3 regions of the Ruegeria sp. B1 genome follow, and region 3 is predicted to be linked to each of the others. Evidence: riboswitches for the same ligand, from Rfam matches in the RefSeq annotation. Region 3 holds a riboswitch; each other region holds the start of a gene.

The links. A riboswitch is a leader RNA that binds a small molecule or an ion and turns the genes downstream of it on or off. The one in region 3 is predicted to bind cobalamin.
Region 1: linked by a shared signal. The riboswitch ahead of ACR3ES_RS11225 (DUF1636 domain-containing protein) and the one ahead of nrdH (glutaredoxin-like protein NrdH) in region 3 are both predicted to bind cobalamin.
Region 2: linked by a shared signal. The riboswitch ahead of ACR3ES_RS18960 (DUF1636 family protein) and the one ahead of nrdH (glutaredoxin-like protein NrdH) in region 3 are both predicted to bind cobalamin.

Annotation. Positions count from the first base shown of each region.
Region 1 covers NZ_JBQFJA010000001.1:2,268,029-2,274,234, forward strand. The annotation lists gene cobN (cobaltochelatase subunit CobN) at 1-1,318, opposite strand, end outside; gene cobW (cobalamin biosynthesis protein CobW) at 1,325-2,380, opposite strand; gene ACR3ES_RS11225 (DUF1636 domain-containing protein) at 2,382-2,756, opposite strand; cobalamin riboswitch at 2,849-3,055, opposite strand; gene ACR3ES_RS11230 (NAD(P)-dependent oxidoreductase) at 3,203-4,150, shown strand; gene ACR3ES_RS11235 (DUF4153 domain-containing protein) at 4,279-5,820, shown strand; gene ACR3ES_RS11240 (response regulator transcription factor) at 5,828-6,206, shown strand, end outside.
Region 2 covers NZ_JBQFJA010000001.1:3,834,010-3,840,215, reverse strand. The annotation lists gene ACR3ES_RS18980 (LysR family transcriptional regulator) at 1-290, shown strand, start outside; gene ACR3ES_RS18975 (iron ABC transporter permease) at 332-1,342, opposite strand; gene ACR3ES_RS18970 (ABC transporter substrate-binding protein) at 1,343-2,293, opposite strand; gene ACR3ES_RS18965 (ABC transporter ATP-binding protein) at 2,306-3,082, opposite strand; gene ACR3ES_RS18960 (DUF1636 family protein) at 3,079-3,435, opposite strand; cobalamin riboswitch at 3,535-3,742, opposite strand; gene ACR3ES_RS18955 (hypothetical protein) at 3,779-4,270, opposite strand; gene ACR3ES_RS18950 (hypothetical protein) at 4,267-4,488, opposite strand; gene ACR3ES_RS18945 (D-lyxose/D-mannose family sugar isomerase) at 4,632-5,297, opposite strand; gene ACR3ES_RS18940 (carbohydrate kinase family protein) at 5,318-6,206, opposite strand, start outside.
Region 3 covers NZ_JBQFJA010000003.1:68,615-74,820, forward strand. The annotation lists gene nrdF (class 1b ribonucleoside-diphosphate reductase subunit beta) at 1-30, opposite strand, end outside; gene nrdE (class 1b ribonucleoside-diphosphate reductase subunit alpha) at 42-2,165, opposite strand; gene nrdI (class Ib ribonucleoside-diphosphate reductase assembly flavoprotein NrdI) at 2,147-2,560, opposite strand; gene nrdH (glutaredoxin-like protein NrdH) at 2,576-2,797, opposite strand; cobalamin riboswitch at 2,880-3,071, opposite strand; gene ACR3ES_RS25310 (hypothetical protein) at 3,541-3,873, shown strand; gene ACR3ES_RS25315 (IS30 family transposase) at 3,901-4,911, shown strand; gene ACR3ES_RS25320 (hypothetical protein) at 5,902-6,102, shown strand.

The DNA of each region.
Region 1 (6,206 bases), on a different contig from region 3:
CTTGCAGTGGCCACGATATCCGGGCGTCCAGCAAGGTCTCGGAAACCGGCTGTGCCGGGGCGGTGTCATACCCATCCATTTGCAGATCTGACAGCATCGCTTCGACCGACGCCAAGGCATCGAGACCCACCGCATGCGCCATCTGCCAGTCTTTGCCCGGGTAAGTGGACAGTACAATGGCCGGAACCTGTTTAGCCTTTGGTTTTTCCTGCAGCTTTAGCCAGCCGGAAACGCGGTCAACAATGGCCTCGATCCGCTCCAGTTCTGCGCGGTGGGCAAAACGGGAATATTCAAGATGCGGGTCCCGCTTGCCGGGTTCCTTGAAAGAGGCGATGCCGGCCGAAATGCGTCCGTCAACCTCGGGCAGAACCACATGCATTGCGAGATCGGCGGGGGAAAGACCCCTCTCAGCCTCGGCCCAGGCCTTGCGACGCGAGGTCGAGAGCGCGACCTGAAACACCGGGACGTTGGCCGCGTCCAGGGGGGACGTGCCCATCGCGCCTTTTCCCGAAAAGGACGTCGCATTCACAATTGCTGCCGGGTTCAGGGCCACAACCTGCTCGCGCAGCCAGTCTGCCGCTGTTGGGGCTTTCAGAGACGGTGCAAACAAACCAACCGCATCCAAGCCGCGCGCGCGCAGGCTTCGGATCAGTGTGGCAATGGGTGCAGTATCAGCAGAAGTCAGGTAAGCCCGGTAGAAGGTCACAAGAATGCGTTTCGCGTCTCCTGCAAACGCCGCTTCCGCAGAAACAACGCCGCGATCCGGGCACCACGCACCGCATTCAGGGATAGATTTTGCGCCCATGACCGGTCCGGCATAGAGCCCGGTCGCCAAGGCCATCTGTGCCAAAGCGGCCTGTGCAGCGACCTCTCCGCCGCTATCGCAAAGATGGGCTAACCGCCGCAAGGTGGATACGGGTAGCGTCGAGTAGTCATCCAGCCGCGTATCCTCGCGCCCGTCCGCAGGCAGCACGGCCAGCGCGATCCCGTTGGCCTGCGCGAGCGTCAGAACCTGCTGCAACCCGTACGACCAGTAGGGTACGCCGCCGATCAGGCGGATCAGGATACCTTTTGCGCCCTCAAGCGTCTGCTCGACATAGGTGTCCACCGAAAGGGGATGTTTCAGCGCTGTCAGGTTCGCAAGCCGAAGGGTCGGCAGACGCCCTTCGGGTCCGCCTCCGCGATGCCAGCCCGCCGCGAAAGCCCCAAGGTCGCTGTCAGAGAAAGACAAGACCACCAGATCCGCCGGGTTCTGGCCCAGATCGGTTGGGGTTTCTGTCTCTTCTAACCCGTGGCTTTCGCGAAAGACGACGTGCATGCGGTGTTACTCGGCAGCCTCGGCGACGCCTTCGAGGATGCTGCGGATTGCCGCTGCATCGATGTCGTCATGTTCGGCGATGACCACCAATCGCGACCGGCGCTCTTCGTCCGGCTTCCACGGGCGGTCATACTGATGTCGCACGCGGGCTCCGACAGCCTGAACCAGCAGGCGCATGGGTTTGCCCGCCACCGCCGCATAGCCTTTGACGCGCAGGATGTTCAACTCCCTGGCCAGACGCTCGATATTGGCAACCAGAGCAACCGGATCGGTCTGTTCAGGCAATTCGACCACGATGCTCTCGAAGTCGTCATGTTCGTGGTCGTCGTGACCGTCATGATGCGACGGACGTGCGTCGATGTCATCTTCGGCCGCGGCCTCTAGGCCCAGCACAACACGCACGTCCACCGCGCCCTCGGCCACCTCGACAACGGGTAGGGGCCGTGGTGCCTCAGCCGCGATAACCTCTTTGGCCTTGGCAACGCCCTCGGGACCGGCCAGATCAGGTTTGGTTAGCAGGATGATATCGGCACAGGAAATCTGATCCTCGAACACCTCTGACAGAGGCGTTTCATGGTCGATTGACTCATCCGCCAAACGCTGGGCATCGACTGCTTCGACATTGGGGGCAAATCGACCGGCCGCCACCGCCTCGGCATCAGCCAGAGCGATCACGCCATCTACAGTGATCTTCGAGCGGATATCGGGCCAGTCAAACGCTTTGAGCAGCGGTTTCGGCAGCGCCAGCCCCGAGGTTTCGATCAGGATGTGATCCGGGCGCGGCTCCAGCGCCATCAGCACCTCGATGGTCGGGATGAAATCATCAGCGACCGTGCAGCAGATGCAGCCATTGGCCAACTCCATGATATTCTCAGCGGGACAATCCGGGATCGCACAGGATTTGAGGATCTCACCATCGACGCCGACGTCTCCGAACTCGTTGACGACAACGGCCAGACGCTTGCCCTGAGGGTTTTGCATCAGATGCCGGATCAGGGTTGTTTTTCCCGCGCCCAGAAAGCCGGTGATCACGGTGACGGGAAGTTTTTCAAGGTTTGGCATATCAGGCTCCAATCGGGGGAATACGGGCCGCGCAGTTCTTGCGGAAATGTTCAGGGCGTTCACGCCATTTGACCAGGCCATCCTCGGCGGCGAGGTACTTGATAGCGCCTTCGACGATGATTGCGACATCGTCGGCCTCGTTCAGATTTTCATAGACAAAGGTCCAGCGGGTTGGCCCGCCGCGCAGAACAATCGAGCATCCCTGATCGCAGTTCGAAAGGCATTCGACGGGTTTCAGAGCGATCCCATCGGGCAGTTCAGCTTGGGCCAGGGCCTTGTGCAGTTTGGCGCCGGGGCGCTGCGCATCATCCTCAATGGGCAACCCGCGTCGGCAAGTGGTGCAAACCAGCAGTTCCACTGGTGCGGTTTCGGTCATGTCTCTCATCCCCCTTTTCGGTTCATGGGGGACGGGGTTTCATGCGGGCCACGCTGATCGCCATGGTCCCGACACCGGAACACCCCGTCCGGTCTGGTCTTCGGGCGTTGGCAGGTCTCCCGGCTTGCGGATGTCAGAGCGATGGCTCTGTCGGATGACCCGCCTTCCCGGCCTTTTGGCCAGTGGCATTGGGCACCCTCTCCGGTCACGGTCGCGGGGGCGGCTGCGTTTGGCGGATAAACCGTTGACGCATTCCCTTTTCATCTGCGGTTGCAGACACCAACGGATCGGACATGCGGCACCCGCGGGCAGCTTGTCAAGCGCGTTACGCACACAGAAGCGTTGAAGGGATGAAAAGCGACCTGCCAGCGTCGCTGGGCGGCATGACGGCGCGCACGCAACCGTGTTGCGGTCTGCGCGAAAATGTAAGCAGGGAGTAATGCTACATGAAAGTTGGTTTCATTGGTCTTGGAAACGTTGGCGGAAAGCTTTCGGGGTCGTTGCTGCGCAACGGGCTCGATCTGACGGTCCACGATCTGAACCCTGAATTGGTTGCAGAATTTGTGGCCAGGGGGGCGAAAGCCGCAGAAAGCCCGGCACAGATGATGCTGGATTGTGACGCAGTTATCACCTGCCTGCCATCTCCTGCGGCCTCGGACGCGGTGATGCAGGAAATGCTGCCCGAGGTTGGGCCCGGCAAGATCTGGATGGAAATGTCCACCACCGACGAGGCCGAGGTCAAACGCCTGGGCGCGCTGGTGATCGAACGGGGCGGGGCCGCTGTGGATTGCCCGGTTTCGGGCGGGTGTCACCGCGCGGCCACCGGCAATATCTCGATCTTTGCGGGCTGTGACCGCGAGACATTCGAACATATCCTGCCGTTTTTGACGACGATGGGGCGGCGGGTTCTGCACACGGGTGAGTTGGGCTCGGCGTCGGTTCTGAAAGTGCTGACCAACTATCTGGCAACAGCGAACCTGATCACCTGCGCCGAGGCGCTGGTCACCGCCAAAGCTGCAGGTATGGACCTGAACACCACGTACGAGGCGATCAAGATCTCGTCGGGGACGTCCTTTGTGCATGAAACCGAAAGCCAGGTCATCCTGAACGGCTCGCGCGATATTTCATTCACTATGGATCTGGTGAAAAAGGACATTGGCCTGTTTCAGGAGGTTGCGGACCGTGCCGGCGTGCCGCTGGAGATTAACCCGATGATGATCAAGATCTTCGAGGACGGCATTGCCCGCTACGGGGATCGGGAACTGTCCCCGAATATTATCAGAAGGCTCGAAGACGCCACCGGGCTCGACATCACGGCGCCGGGGTTCCCAATGGAAATGGAAGATGATGAACCGGAGGAACCGGGATACGAGGTGATTCCGCAAGGTCGCTAGGTCGCGCAAAAAGCCGGTTGCACGAAACCTGCACAAAACAATCCTGACGCCTGCACGACCTGCGGGCGTCATATGCAAACGCGCCGCGCATACTCCGCTTTGACGCAAAACATTGCTCGGAGGGACAGATGAGCGGAAAACTGATACTGAATGGCTTGCCGGACAGCATCCGGCAGGACGGGTGGTGGTTGGATTGCAGTGATGCGAACACCACCAGCGATATAGGGGCGCAAAGGCCGTCAGAGTCCAGGGAATCCGTCAGATATCATCCTGCGGTGGTTCCCCTCCTTCTGTTTTTGATTTGGCTGGCTGATTTCCTGTTTTGGGATCACGGTTTGGGTGTGTCCATCGCGCTGTTTGCCATTTCGCTTTCCGCTTGCGTGCTGGCTACAAAACCCGCAGGGGCAACACGACGCGAATGGGCGATTGTTCTCGGCGGTCAGGTCATCTGCAACCTGCCGGTGGTCGAACAGGTTCAGGCCATGTCGCTAGTGTTCACGATTGCGGGGATCGTGGTTCTGGTGGCTTGGGCCTGTTACGGGCGCTTGATCGGATGGTGGCAGGCTATTCGGACGTTTGTCCGCGTCTCCACCGTCGGGGCGGCGTTGCTGCCAATCACGGCCGTCAAGGAAGTACGCGCGTCTCAGGCAGGCCCGAACATGAGGCGACTGGCCAAATCGATGATTCTGCCGGTTTCGGTCGGCCTTGTTTTCCTGCTCCTTTTGTCGGCCGCCAACCCGGTTTTGGAGCGGTTTATCGAACAGGTGTACAGGCTGGATTTTCTGACATGGGATCATCTGGTGCGGCTGGTTTTTTGGTTGCTGGCGGCGTCTCTGATCTGGCCGTATCTGGTTCTGTCCGAAACCTGGCTTGCACCCGCAGCCAAAGCCCCTGATGTTCGGACGGGCCGGCGACCATGGCTTGCGTCCCTTTTAACAGTAGAGTCGCTTCGTAACTCACTGTTTCTATTTAATCTCTTGTTTCTGGTGCAAACGGTCATGGATGTCGGCGTGCTGATCGGAGGCATGTCGCTGCCAGACGGGGTGACTTATGCCGGGTACGCACATCGCGGGGCCTATCCTTTGGTGGCAACAGCGCTTTTGGCAGGGTTGTTTGCTGTTGCCTCGTACAAAGTGATCGACCACAGCCGGTTTTTGAAAACCCTGATGTTGGTGTGGCTTGGGCAGAATGTGTTTCTGGTGATCACGGCGGCAGTCCGGCTATACCTCTATGTCGACGCGTACAGCCTGACATACCTCCGCGCCGCGGCCTTCATATGGATGGGCCTCGTGCTTGTTGGGCTGGCACTGACCATTATGCAGATCAATCAGAGCAGAAGCGTCGCATGGTTGGTGCGATCCAACCTGATGGTCCTGATGGGCACCTTGTACATCTGTTGCTTTGTCAATTTTGCCTTTGTCATCGCTGCATACAATCTCAGAAAATCCGAAGGTGCTGGCGATTTGGACGCAGCCTACATTTGCGGTCTTGGCGAACAGGCTCTTCCGGTGATTGACGCCTATGAAGGGCTGACAGGATTGCCCATGTGTCCCAGATATGGTCGGTATGCGCCCGCGAAACCGGTCTTTCAGCCGATTGAAAATTGGCGCACATGGGGCTTTCGCAAGTGGCGGCTTCAGGTCTATCTTGACGGAAAAACGCAAAGGTAAGCCCCTCATGTCCGGCCATATTCTCATTGTGGATGACGATCCGCATATCCGCGAGGTGATCGGGTTTGCGGCCGAGAAATCCGGCTACACCACAGCCCATGCCGAAGACGGCCTTGCCGCATTGGCATCGGTTCAGGCCGAGCCGCCGGACCTTGTGGTTCTGGATATCGGGCTCCCGGAACTGGACGGGCTCGATGTGTGTCGGGAAATTCGCAGAACCTCGGACCTGCCGATCCTGTTTCTGACCGCACGGGATGACGAGGTGGACCGGATCGTCGGGCTGGAAATCGGCGGTGACGACTATGTGACCAAACCGTTTTCCCCACGCGAACTGGTTGCAAGGATCAAGGCGATCCTGAAACGCACGCAGTCCGTTGCCATTCAGC
Region 2 (6,206 bases), on a different contig from region 3:
GTACCGCATTTGACGCCATGGCCAGCCGCATGTCGGTCCGCCCGCAAATCGCCGCCGAGGTTGATGACATGGCCATGATGCGCCTGCTGGCGCGCGAAGATATCGGGCTGGCGCTGGTTGCCCCGATTGTTGTGCAGGACGAGTTGTTATCCGGCCGGTTGCTCGAAGCGGAAGAGCATCCGCGCATCAAGGAAAACTTCCATGCGGTGACGTTCCGGCGCCGCTTTCCCAATCCACTGGTTCAACAGCTATTGGCGGACAGCACCGGTGTGCTGGACCAGACCCCTTGAGGTAATTATTGGCGGCAGCAATTCCGACGACCTTGATTTCCTCACGCCTTGCGGGCCGACCTGTACAAGTACATGAACACAAAAAGCGACCCGATGGATGTGGTTACCACACCAACGGGCAACTCCTGTGGTGCCAAAAGCAGCCTGGACAGGATATCGGACAGGGTCAGCAGCACCGCCCCGACAATGGCCGAGGCCACCAACAGGTTACGATGCAACGTTCCGGCAATCCCGCGCGCGATATGGGGCACCATCAACCCCACAAACCCGATAACACCCGCCACCGAGACAAAGGTTGCGGTTGCCAGGGCCGCAACAAAGAACATCCGGAAACGTAATCCCTGGACGGGAATCCCGAGTGTGGCGGCTGTAAAGTCCCCGGTCAGCAGCGCATCCAGCCACCGGCTGCGATACAGCGCATAGCTCAGGATCAGCACAAGCCCGGCCAAGACGAGCGGAAAAGTTTCCCACCTGGCAAGGCCCAGCCCGCCCAGCATCCAGAAAATCACCGAATGCGCCGCGCGACTGTCCCCGGCAAAGATCAGATAGTTGGTAATCGCTGAGAACAGAAAAGACACCGCCAGCCCTGCAAGGATCAGCTTTTCCGGCGCGCTTGTCCGCAGGCTTTGGACAAGGGCCAGCACGATGCCCGAGGCGATGAGCCCGCCACAAAAGGCTGCAATGGGCAGAGTCCAAATCCCCAGTATGTCGCCGGTCACGGTGATTACCAGAACCGCCCCTGCCGCCGCGCCCGAGGACAGCCCGAACAGGAACGGGTCCGCCAGATCGTTGCGCGTTGTGGTTTGCAGAACCACACCAACAACCCCCAGTCCGGCCCCGATAATGGCTGCAAACAACGCGCGTGGCAGGCGCAGATCGAACACGATCCGGTGCAGAGGCGACATCTCACCATCGCTGAGGCCAATACCCAGCCCGACGGCGGTGAACACGTCCGAAATCGGGATTGGCGTTGTGCCATAAATCGTGGACAGCAGAACAAGGGCGGTCAAAACGACCGCCCCCATCACACTCAATCGACCTGTCAGGCCCATTTAGTTCATATCCGGATGCATGGCCTGCGCCATTTTCTCGATGGCGTCGATGTTTGCCGGTCCGGGTGTTAGTTCCTCGTAGCGCAAACCGATCCAGCGTTCGTTTTTGACCGCATCGGTCTGCGACATCACAGGATGTTCTTGCAGGAATTTAAACGTATCCGCAGCGCCATTGCCGGTCTGGTAGTCCAGCAAGACCAGAAACTCGGGATTTGAGGCAGCTACGGCCTCCCATGACGTGCGGCCCCAGCTGGTATCCAGATCATGGGTGACGTTTTCCCCGCCTGCGGCCGCGATCATCGCGTCTGGAATGGCAAACTTACCGGCCGTAAATGGTGCATCTGCCGGTCCGTCCAGCAGAAAGACACGGGGCTTGGCCAGGTCGGCGGTTTTGGTTTCGATGGCGGACAGCTGGTCTTTCCAGCCCGAAACAAGAGCTTCGGCCTTGTCTTCAACATGCATGACCTGACCCAGACGCAGGACATCGTCAAACAGCAGATCCATGCTTGCTTCGGGGCGATCCTTGTTCAGATGCACGCAGCTTTCGGTCAGGATCATTGTCTTGATACCGAACGGGGCCAGGGTATCCGGCGTCACGTCGCCGCCCGGTTTCATCCCATAGTACCAGCCGGCAAAAAACAGATCGGGTTCAACCGCAACCAGATTTTCAACGGTTGGGTATTTCGGAGCAAGTTCCGGGATGTCTCCGCGCAGGGTGTCAAAATCCGCGCTGGTCTTGTACCAGCCTGTGATCCCGGTCAGCCCCACGATCTGATCCTGCAGGCCCAGGGCAAAGGCCATATCCGTCATGTTCATGTCGTGAACAACAACCCGCTCGGGCTTGGTTTCAAACACCAAAGGTTCGCCGCAATTGTCGACGGTCACGTCGTGCGCTGCCGCGCCGGTCGCGAAGCCGGTGACCAAGGCCACGGACCAGAGTTTCTGCATCATAGTAAGCTCCTGTTAGGATGACAGTTTTCGTTTTCGGATATCGAGGGCCGGGATCACGCGGCCTTCATGGGTAAAGCACAGGTAGTCGACACCAAAGGTCTCGCGGACACGGTCCGGGGTCAGCACCTCACCAACCGGTCCGAACCCGGTCAGACGCGTGGATTTCATCAGCGCGACGTGTGAGGCAAATTCCGGGATCATGACCAGATCGTGCACGATCATAACGACCGTGATCCCCAGATCTGCAATCAGAGACAACATGTGCCCCTTGGCATCCGGGTCCAGATGGTTGGTCGGTTCGTCCAGAAACAGCAACGAGGGGTTCTGTGCCAGAGCGCGCGCGATATGCGCCCGCTGTTTTTCCCCACCCGACAAGCGTGTCATCGGTTTTTCGGCCAGATGCGTCAGTTCGGTCGTCACAAGAACGCGGTCCAGCGCTTCTTTGTGGTCCGCTGCCGATTTGTCGGCTTTGATGGGTATCTGTCCTAACGCCACATAGTCACGCAGCCGCAACCGTCCGTCCGGAAACTCCTGCTGGCTGACCACGGCAATGGCGCGTGCCCTTTGCTGGGCTGTCAGTGTGCGGAGGCTTTGCCCACGAATGCGCACGTCCCCAAGGGCGATACGTTCGACGCCGCAGAGCAAGTTCAGCAAGGTTGTCTTGCCGGCACCGTTGGGCCCGGCGATGGCCAACACCGCGCCTTCGTCCAGTGTGAACGAGACATCCTGCAGCAGCACATCTCCGTTCAGCGCAAAGTACTCCAGATCTTCGGCGACCAGAAAGCTCATGCCTTCCCCCCCACCGGTAGGCGGGGCATCCGCGACAGCGTTTTGTAAAACAGCGCAGGCGGACGATCCGACGCGCTGGTCCAGCCATCGGCGCAGTCGCCAAACTGATGCGCAAATGCGACCACCGCCTTCAGGTCCGCTTGGGTCTCAATATCGCCGAACAGGTACTGCGCCTTGCCCACAGCCTGCACACCCACGGTCATCGGTCGGGCGCATCCCGCCATACAGCGGATCAGGCGTGTTTCGTACCGTGCAGGCAACGCCGCATCCAGAACAGCCTTGGCAATGTCCGCTGGTATCGGCCCCTGGCAGGTCGAGCAGATCAGGACGAAATGATCAGGAGTGTCCGTCATTGTCCGCTCCGCCTGTTTCCACGAGCGGACAGAAGGTGCGAACAATGTTTGCACAAAAATGTGCCATCAAAGCCTCCTTCCAGGACACCCCGCCCCGGGTTGGTTGAACATCTGATGGCAGGTCTCCTGACTTGCGGGTCATTGCTTGGCCAACCTTCCCGGCATTGGGTGCCAGTGGTGATATGGCGTCGCTCTCCGCTTACAGTTGCGGGGGCAGTCACGGCCTTGGCGCCTATCCGGCGCCGCACCGTATTCCCATTTTCATCCCTCCGGTCATCCTTCGGGAACCATCGGAGTCAGCTAGTCTGGTGTCATAAGACTTGTCAAGCGTTTGGTGAGTGAGCTAGCGCACCACGCGCAGAACGGGCCGCCGGGCCGAACCTGTTCTTCGGCTGTTGTTCGTCGGAAACCGGTTTGCGAGCGTCAGACCGGCCTGAATCAGATGCGCGTCCGGATACCCGCCTGTGACCTGACCAACCGCATCGCGCGCGTCCGGTGTTTCGTCGCGCCGCATATAGTGCAGCATCTTCAGCAGGGCGAACTCGTCGCAGGTGACAGCCAATCTGTCGTCGACGCTCAAAGGATCGTTAAAGGCCAGACCATCGGGGCGGCAGTGCAGTGTCGCTTTGACGATCTTAAACACCAGATGCGCAAGGTTCAGACCCTGATCCTGCCCCCAGCGTTCTATTGCGATGGAATAGGCGTGCTGCCACGCTTGGGTCTCGGGGTCTTCCAAACTGAGTATGAAATGACGCATGACCGGCAACAGTCCGCGCTCGAAATCGTCGAACTCAAATTCATCCAGCTTTGTAGAAATGTCCGCTGAAAGTTTCACGCGCTTTTCCTTTCGGCTTTATTGGCCAGGCCGAACAGGCCGTGCACATTTTCTGGCAGGTTATTCTGGTCGACGGCTTCGACAGGTCGGGGCGAGGCTGCGTGGACCGGGAACCTGATATCCGCCTCGATGGCCTGACGCAGTTTGGGTTTCAACGCACATCCGTAGCGGCTGGCAACTGTATCCATGGCCAGTAGGTCTGTTAGAGACTTTGTCATCGTCAAATCATCCATCGGTTCCGGGGCAGTGACCGGGCGTGATTCCAAAGGATCTGACTGGGTCAGGCGGTATCTGACAAAAACAGTCAGAAAATGCAATGGTCAAAATGATCGCACCGCAGAACTTGGTGCACCGGTCGCGATCAGTAGTCCGAAACGAGTAGAAAATCCGGCTCGGTATCTTCCTCGATGGTGGCAAAACGCGGGATCGGATCTTCGAAAACGTTATCGGTGCGGTCGTCGTTGACGGTCGACACCTCACCAATCAGGCAATCGCCGCGTTCCGCCCAGAACGCATGCCAAACACCGGGCATCAGTGTTACGCTCTGTCCAGGTTTCAGGCGCAGGTGTTCGCCGGGTTGAATGGCAACGGGACAACCGTCGCTTGGAACCACGATCGGCGTTTCGCGATCAATCCCGCCCTTTGAGTCAGACGCGTAGATTTCCATCACCAGATCGCCGCCACCTCGGTTAATGATGTCTTCGGCCTTAACGATGTGGCGGTGCATCGGAGACAGCTGTTTATCGCGGGATATCAACAGTTTTTCCGCATACAACATCCCGCGTCCCTGGCTCAGGTCTTTCTCGTTTCCGTTGCGCAGTGTGAACAGGAACAGGCCAAGCTCATCGAACTTGCTTTGTCCATAGTCGGTGATGTCCCAACCTAGGCCGCGGTCGCGAATGCCTGACGCCTGCGCACTGCGCATCTGGTCGGGCGACCAATAGGCAAACGGGGGCAGGACAGCGCCGAAGGATTTGATGAACGCCTCGGCCTCGGTTTTGATGCGGTTGATGTCGGATCGCTTCATTGTACCCCCCCCTCGCAAGATCAAATCTCGTGCGCCCAAGGCGGATTCGCACCGGCACGAGATACGGTGACGGCGGCCACTCTGGCACCGTAGTCCAGCGCGGCGCGCAAGCTGTCGGTGCCCAGACTGCGGATCCCCTCTTTGGTCAGATGCCCGGCCCGGTTCAGTTCGGCCAAAACGCCGGCGTTAAAGGTGTCTCCGGCCCCAACGGTATCCACGACCTGAACCGGATTCACCGGCACATTGGTTTCGGACCCGTCGGCGAGATATCCGGACGCGCCGTCGCTGCCACGGGTAACAATCACGACCGCAGGTCCCGCTTGCAGAAGCAGCGGAACCTTTTCGGCGTGACTTTCGGGACCGGGGATGATCCAGTCCAAATCCTCATCGGAAACCTTAACAATATCGGCCTGCGCAATCATCCGGTTGAGCCGGGTGCGGTAGCGGGTCTGATCCTGGATAAAGCCGGGTCTGATGTTTGGGTCCAACATGACGGCCCTGTCTTTTCCCTGTCGATCCAGCAGGGCCGCATAGGCGTCGGCGCAGGGTTCACAGGCCAGGCTGATGCCACCGAAATAGAGCGCGGATACGGCGGGCAACTGGGTGGGCATGTCTTCGGCGCGCAACATCCGACCGGCGGAGTTTTCGTCGACGAATGTGTATGAGGCATGACCCTCTTTTAGTTCGACGAATGCCAAGGTTGTCGGCCGATCTGATTGTATCGCATGTGTTGCATCGACGTGGCTGGCCTGCAGAGCCTCGGCCAATTGCCGACCAAACATGTCCGAGGAGAGGCCCGTCAGCAATCCCGCCGGAGCCCCTAAGCGCCCCAGAGCAATGGCCGTGTTGAACACGGCACCGCCGGAATGCGGCACAAAACCCTGTGATCCTGAGACCGTCGGTTCCGCG
Region 3 (6,206 bases):
GGGGATCTTGGTTTGGATCATATCTTTCATATCGTTTCCCCTTACAGCGAGCAGGATACGCAGCCCTGCACCTCGGTCCCTTCAAGGGCCTCCTGGCGCAAACGCACGTAATAGATGGTTTTGATGCCCTTCTTCCACGCATAGATTTGCGCGCGGTTGATATCGCGGGTCGTGGCCTCGGCCGGAAAGAACAGGGTCAACGACAGACCCTGATCCACATGCGCGGTGGCCGCCGCATAGGTGTCGATCAGCGCCTCGGGGCCGATCTCATAGGCATCGCGATAGTATTCGAGGTTATCATTGTCCATGAATGCCGCCGGATAGTAGACGCGGCCGATCTTGCCCTCTTTGCGGATTTCGATCTTGGACACAATCGGGTGGATCGATGAGGTCGAGTTGTTGATATAGCTGATCGACCCTGTCGGCGGCACCGCTTGAAGGTTGCGGTTATAGAGGCCGTTTTTCATCACATCGGCCTTCAACGCCGCCCAGTCGTCGCTTGTGGGCAGGGTCATGCCGTCGAACAGAGCCTTCACCCGCTCACTTTCGGGCAGCCAGTCACGGGTGGTGTATTTGTCGAAGAAGGTGCCCGAGGCATAGTCGGAGTCCTCGAACCCCTTGAAAGATGTCTTGCGTTCCTGCGCCAGTTCGCAGGAGGTGCGGATCGCGTGATAAGCGACGGTCGCGAAGTACACGGATGTGAACTCGACCCCCTCTGGCGAGCCATAGTGGATGTGTTCGCGGGCAAGGAACCCGTGCAGGTTCATCTGCCCCAGACCGATCGCGTGGCTTTCATCATTGCCGCGACGCACGGACGGCACCGAGTCGATTGCCGACATCTCGGACACCGCCGTCAGCGCGCGGATCGCAGCGCCAACAGTGCTGCCCAGATCGCCGCCATCCATTGTCCTGGCAATGTTCAGCGAGCCGAGGTTGCAGGAGATATCTGTGCCCAGATGGGAATAGCTGAGGTCATCGTTGAATTCGGACGCTTCATTGACCTGCAAAATCTCGGAACACAGGTTCGACATGTTGATCCGGCCCGCGATGGGGTTCATCCGGTTTACCGTGTCTTCAAACATCACGTAGGGGTAACCGGATTCGAACTGGATCTCAGCAATTGTCTGGAAGAATTCCCGCGCGTTGACTTTGGATTTCCGGATGCGCTTGTCGTCCACCATCTCGTAATACTTCTCGGTCACCGAGATTTCCGAGAGCGGCACGCCATAGACCTTTTCCACGTCATGGGGCGAGAACAGGTACATATCAGCGTTTTTCTTCGCCAACTCGAACGTGATGTCAGGGATCACCACGCCAAGGCTCAGTGTTTTGATACGGATTTTCTCATCCGCGTTTTCGCGCTTGGTGTCGAGGAAGCGCATGATGTCCGGGTGGTGCGCGTTCAGATAGACCGCACCCGCGCCTTGCCGCGCACCCAGCTGGTTGGCGTAGGAGAAGCTGTCTTCCAGCAGTTTCATTACCGGGATCACGCCGGAGGACTGGTTCTCAATTCCTTTGATCGGTGCGCCGTGCTCGCGGATGTTGGTCAGCAGCAGCGCCACACCTCCGCCGCGCTTGGACAGTTGCAGGGCCGAGTTGATGCCGCGCCCGATGCTCTCCATGTTGTCTTCCAACCGCAGTAGGAAGCACGAGATCAACTCACCGCGTGAAGCTTTGCCCGCGTTTAGGAAGGTGGGCGTCGCGGGCTGGAAACGACCGTCGAGGATTTCCTCCATGAAGGACAGGGCCAACGCCTCATCGCCGCGTGCCAGCGCCAGTGCGGTCATGACCACGCGGTCCTCATAGCGTTCCAGGAACCGCTGCCCGTCACGGGTTTTCAGCGTATATGAGGTGTAATATTTGAACGCGCCCAGAAAGGTCGGGAACCGGAACTTCTTGGCATAGGCCGCATCCCAGATCTTGCGCATGAAGTTCTTTGAATACTGGTCCAGCACGGCCTCTTCGTAATAGCCTTCGGACACCAGATACCCCAGCTTTTCATCCAGCGAATGGAAGAAAACCGTGTTCTGGTTCACATGCTGCAGGAAATACTGCCGCGCGGCCATGCGGTCAGCGTCAAAGCGGATCTTCCCCTCACCATCGTAGAGGTTCAGCATCGCGTTCAACGCGTGATAGTCCTGCTCGTTTACGCTGCTGTCGAGCATAGATGTCTCCCTAATTTCTCAAGCCCGTCGCGGACGCGGGCGATGTCTGTGTCAGTGCCCGCCAGTTCGAAGGAATAGAGCAGGGGCATGTTGCATTTCTGGGCGATGATGCGACCGGCCAAAGCATAGGTCGCACCGAAATTGCGATTGCCTGCGCCGATCACCCCAACGATCCCGGCGCGCCTGATCGGGTCGTTCAGAAACCGGATCACCTGTTTCGGAACCGCCCCGCGTCCTTCGCCATCAGCGTAGGTCGGGCAGATCAGAACATAGGGACCTTTAGGGTCTGGCAGCGGGTCCATCCCGGTCGGAATTCGGAAAGACGTCAGGCCCAGCCGCGAGATAAAGCGGTGGGTGTTTCCGGATTTCGATGAGAAATAGACCAGCGCCGGGATCGGCGCTGCCATGGATCAGGCCAGCTGGGCGATCATGTCCGGGCGGAAGCCCGACCAGTGATCACTACCCGCGACAACGACAGGGGCCTGACGATAGCCCAGCTCGGTCACATGGGTCATGGCGCTGTCGTCCTGGGTCAGGTCGATGACGTCATAGGTTATGCCTTTTGCATCCAGCGCGCGCGTCGTGGCGGTGCATTGTACGCAAGCGGGTTTGGAATATACGGTAATGCTCATTTGTCCTCTGTCCTTTAATCAAAGCCGAGGACGCTATGGGCAAAACAAGCCCGTCACACGCCCCCGAACCCTCCGTTCGTGGTTTTTGTTCGAGCTTGCGGCAGGTCTCCTGGCTCGCGGATCTTCGTTCGGACTGGCCTTCCCAAAAGCACGCTTTCAGTGGCGTATTCAGCCGATCTATCCGCTTACAGTTGCGGGGGCAGCGCCGGAATTTCACCGGTTTCCCTCTTAGCTTTCAATAAGAATCGAAAGAACCGAAGCAACACTATATTGGGTTCTGGTTGAGTATTTTGTCAACATGTAGAGCCGACCCGGCATTAAAATCTTTTGTTTGCTCCCAACTCAAGAAATGAAGGAAGCACTCTCGATTGCGTCCGCTTTGGGCTCCAACCAGACCTTCGATGACACCGACGCAAATGGCCGCTTTGGGCCGGGACCATTATGCTGCGTTTGCAATCACATGAGGCTGGGGCAACGGCGGCTTTGGGCTCTATTCGACCAATTCGGTTTGTCGCAGATAACGTCCGGTCCGAGCCCTTACCAGACCTTCACCGTCGCCTAGAGTTTTGCTCGTGCAGCAAGTGTCAAACGGCGCAAACCGGATTTTCAGAGTGACATAGTGAATGGCACGGGAGCGGACTTTGCCGCCATTCGTAATTTTGCCGCGCGGCTGGGGTGAACATCCGGTGCGGTTGGGTATAACTGACTGCAACATTTCTCAGACAAGTTAGGTAGATAGAAATATGAGCTTCGAGCAGGATGTTGAGGAAGCTGCACTCAGAGCGGCAAATGCATGTGATGCTGTCGTGAAAAAGTATGCAAAAGGTGATGCCGTAGATGAGCCAAACATCACTGGCGCTTTGCTTGGACAGTTAGACGCAAGACTAGATGGAACGATTGGCGAAATTGAATGGAGAAGCCGGTTTGTTCGGGGTGGCCCAGGAAAAGCCGCTGAGGAAAGCTGGGTAGGTGCCGACATTTTGCTGAATGTCCGTTTAAATGCGTACGGACGCTATTATGACAAAGGCGTTCTAATTCAGGGTGGATTCACAAACGAAGTGCAAATTCTGTACTAAAACAGAGAGTTGCATGGAGTATGAAGAATGGGAAGCCGCTACTGTCACCTGAAACTGGGCGAACGACGTAAGCTCGCAAAGTGGCTGGAAGCAAAAATGCCGGTCGCTGAGATAGCCGATCGGTTGGGTCGTAACCCCTCTACGATCTACCGAGACATCAAACGGAACCGATACACAGATACTGAGATCCCAGAACTCAACGGATATCACGCGGTTGTCGCTCAGGACAAATACGAGGCGCGCCGCGCGATCCATCGCAAGATGATCGTGCATCCAGACCTCAAGGAAGCCATCGAAGATCGACTCAAGGCTGGATGGTCGCCCGAACAGATCGCAGGCCGGATGCGGCTTGAACGCCATCCGATCCGTGTGAGTCACGAGACGATCTATCGGTTCGCCTATTCCAAGGATGGCCGCGAGGAACAGTTTTACCGCCATCTCCCTGAGCATCGCAAACGCCGCCGGCCACGTGGCTATCGCAGGTACAACCGGACCCACATCTTTGACACGCAGAGCCTGTCTCACAGGCCCGAGCGCATCGCGGACCGCACTGAGTTCGGCCACTGGGAATGTGATCTGATGATGTTTCGCAAGGAGTATGGGAAAGTCAATGTGACGTCTCTGGTCGAACGCGTCAGTCGCTATGCTGTCGTGATGCGCAATGAGGATCGCCAGTCCAAGCCGATCATGGAAGCGCTGATCCAGGGGCTGGCTCCCCTGCCCGCCGATGCACGTCAGTCGATCACCTTCGACCGTGGCACCGAGTTCTCGGCCTGGAGGCACCTCAGGGCCGGGATCGGCGCGGATGCCTGGTTCTGCGATCCACAAGCGCCGTATCAGAAAGGAACGGTCGAGAACACGAACAACAGGCTGCGGAAGTATCTGCCTCGCTCAACCGAACCGACGGCGCTGACAAATCGATATTTGAGGTCGATTTGTCAGCGCCTCAATTCGACCCCCCGCAAGTGCCTCGGCTACCAAACGCCTGCAGAAGTCTTCGAAGCCAAGCTGATGGAGATCCAGAACCGTTTGGAATAAAAGGACATATCAAGAACTGCACTTCAACATGAGTTCACATCAGTCGAAACGTCTAGAAGAAAACAAAACATTAAGTAAACCGGAAGCAGACAGGTTACACGAACAGTGTCGTGATATGATCAATCGCACGTTCGCAGCATATGTTTTTGTATACGCTACCACTGGGATCAGATGCGGTGGTGCCGCCTCCTTCTACGATTATTCAGACCAGAACATTCACGGATCGTGTCCGTGGTCATCATATCAATTCTTCACTGAACTGTTTCGATGCCCGATTGGCGATCCGCTTTTAAGAGAAGCCAACTTCGGGAAAATTCTTGCACGCGAAGAACCGCCTCGACACATACTAGTCGTCGAAGCGATTGGTCCTGAGCCGAGGCCCGAACCTACATCTGAGCCATCGCCGGGAATGGAGCCATAAACAGCTACTAGCCCTGATTGCGCTACGCTTCGTCGTAGTAAGGCGCGCCTTCGCGAGACGACTGACTGGAACGGTTTGACCGTTCCAGTCGCGTCCTCGCCGGTATTTGGAACGCCCCGACGGGTGGATCTAGGATTATACGGAACACCATGCTGTCGCTGGGCCGATCCACGGTAGCCGACATTCGCTCATCCCGCAGCATCGGTGACTCAGGGCTCTCTCTCGTCGTTCTCTGCTGCTTGGCCCAACATGTCAAAAGGAGTCCTGAGCTGCCGTTGATCGCATTTCCGCCTTTCGTACATGCAGCGGGCCGCAAACGCGCGGTAACCGGTAATTCGCTGCCAGCGCAACGACACTAAGGAAGCGGACATTCTGCGATGTTCCTGGCGCGGCGGACCTTGGACGAAGTGATATCTTCTTCACCTCAGCAAGACCATTCTGAATTGAAAACGGCTTTGACCATCCAACGATCCAGGCATCTACTTGCAGTGGTAATCTCTCCTTCCAGTCACAAGCTGTAGGTGATAGTTCTTTAAAATCCACAAAACCTAGCGGGTGAAGTTGCGCCAGTGTCCAGTTTCAAGTCCTACCTCAAAACCATCTGGTCGTTCATCATCGTGCCTAGAAACAGCGCATCCAAGCCATCGCGCTATGTTGACCTGGCCCCGACAAGTGACGCGGATGAGGAGGGGATTTATGCGAGAGCCCTGGCCTTCGCCACGAATAACGCGAATGTCTTCAACATCGCGCTCACAGGCCCCTATGTGTAGCGGCTTGAGATCATAAACCCTTGGGCGCGAGATTATCGGGGTTTCTGGCTCAGATTATTTGAGACTGTAAATTGATTTGGGATCACATTAGTTGCGATTGGGCT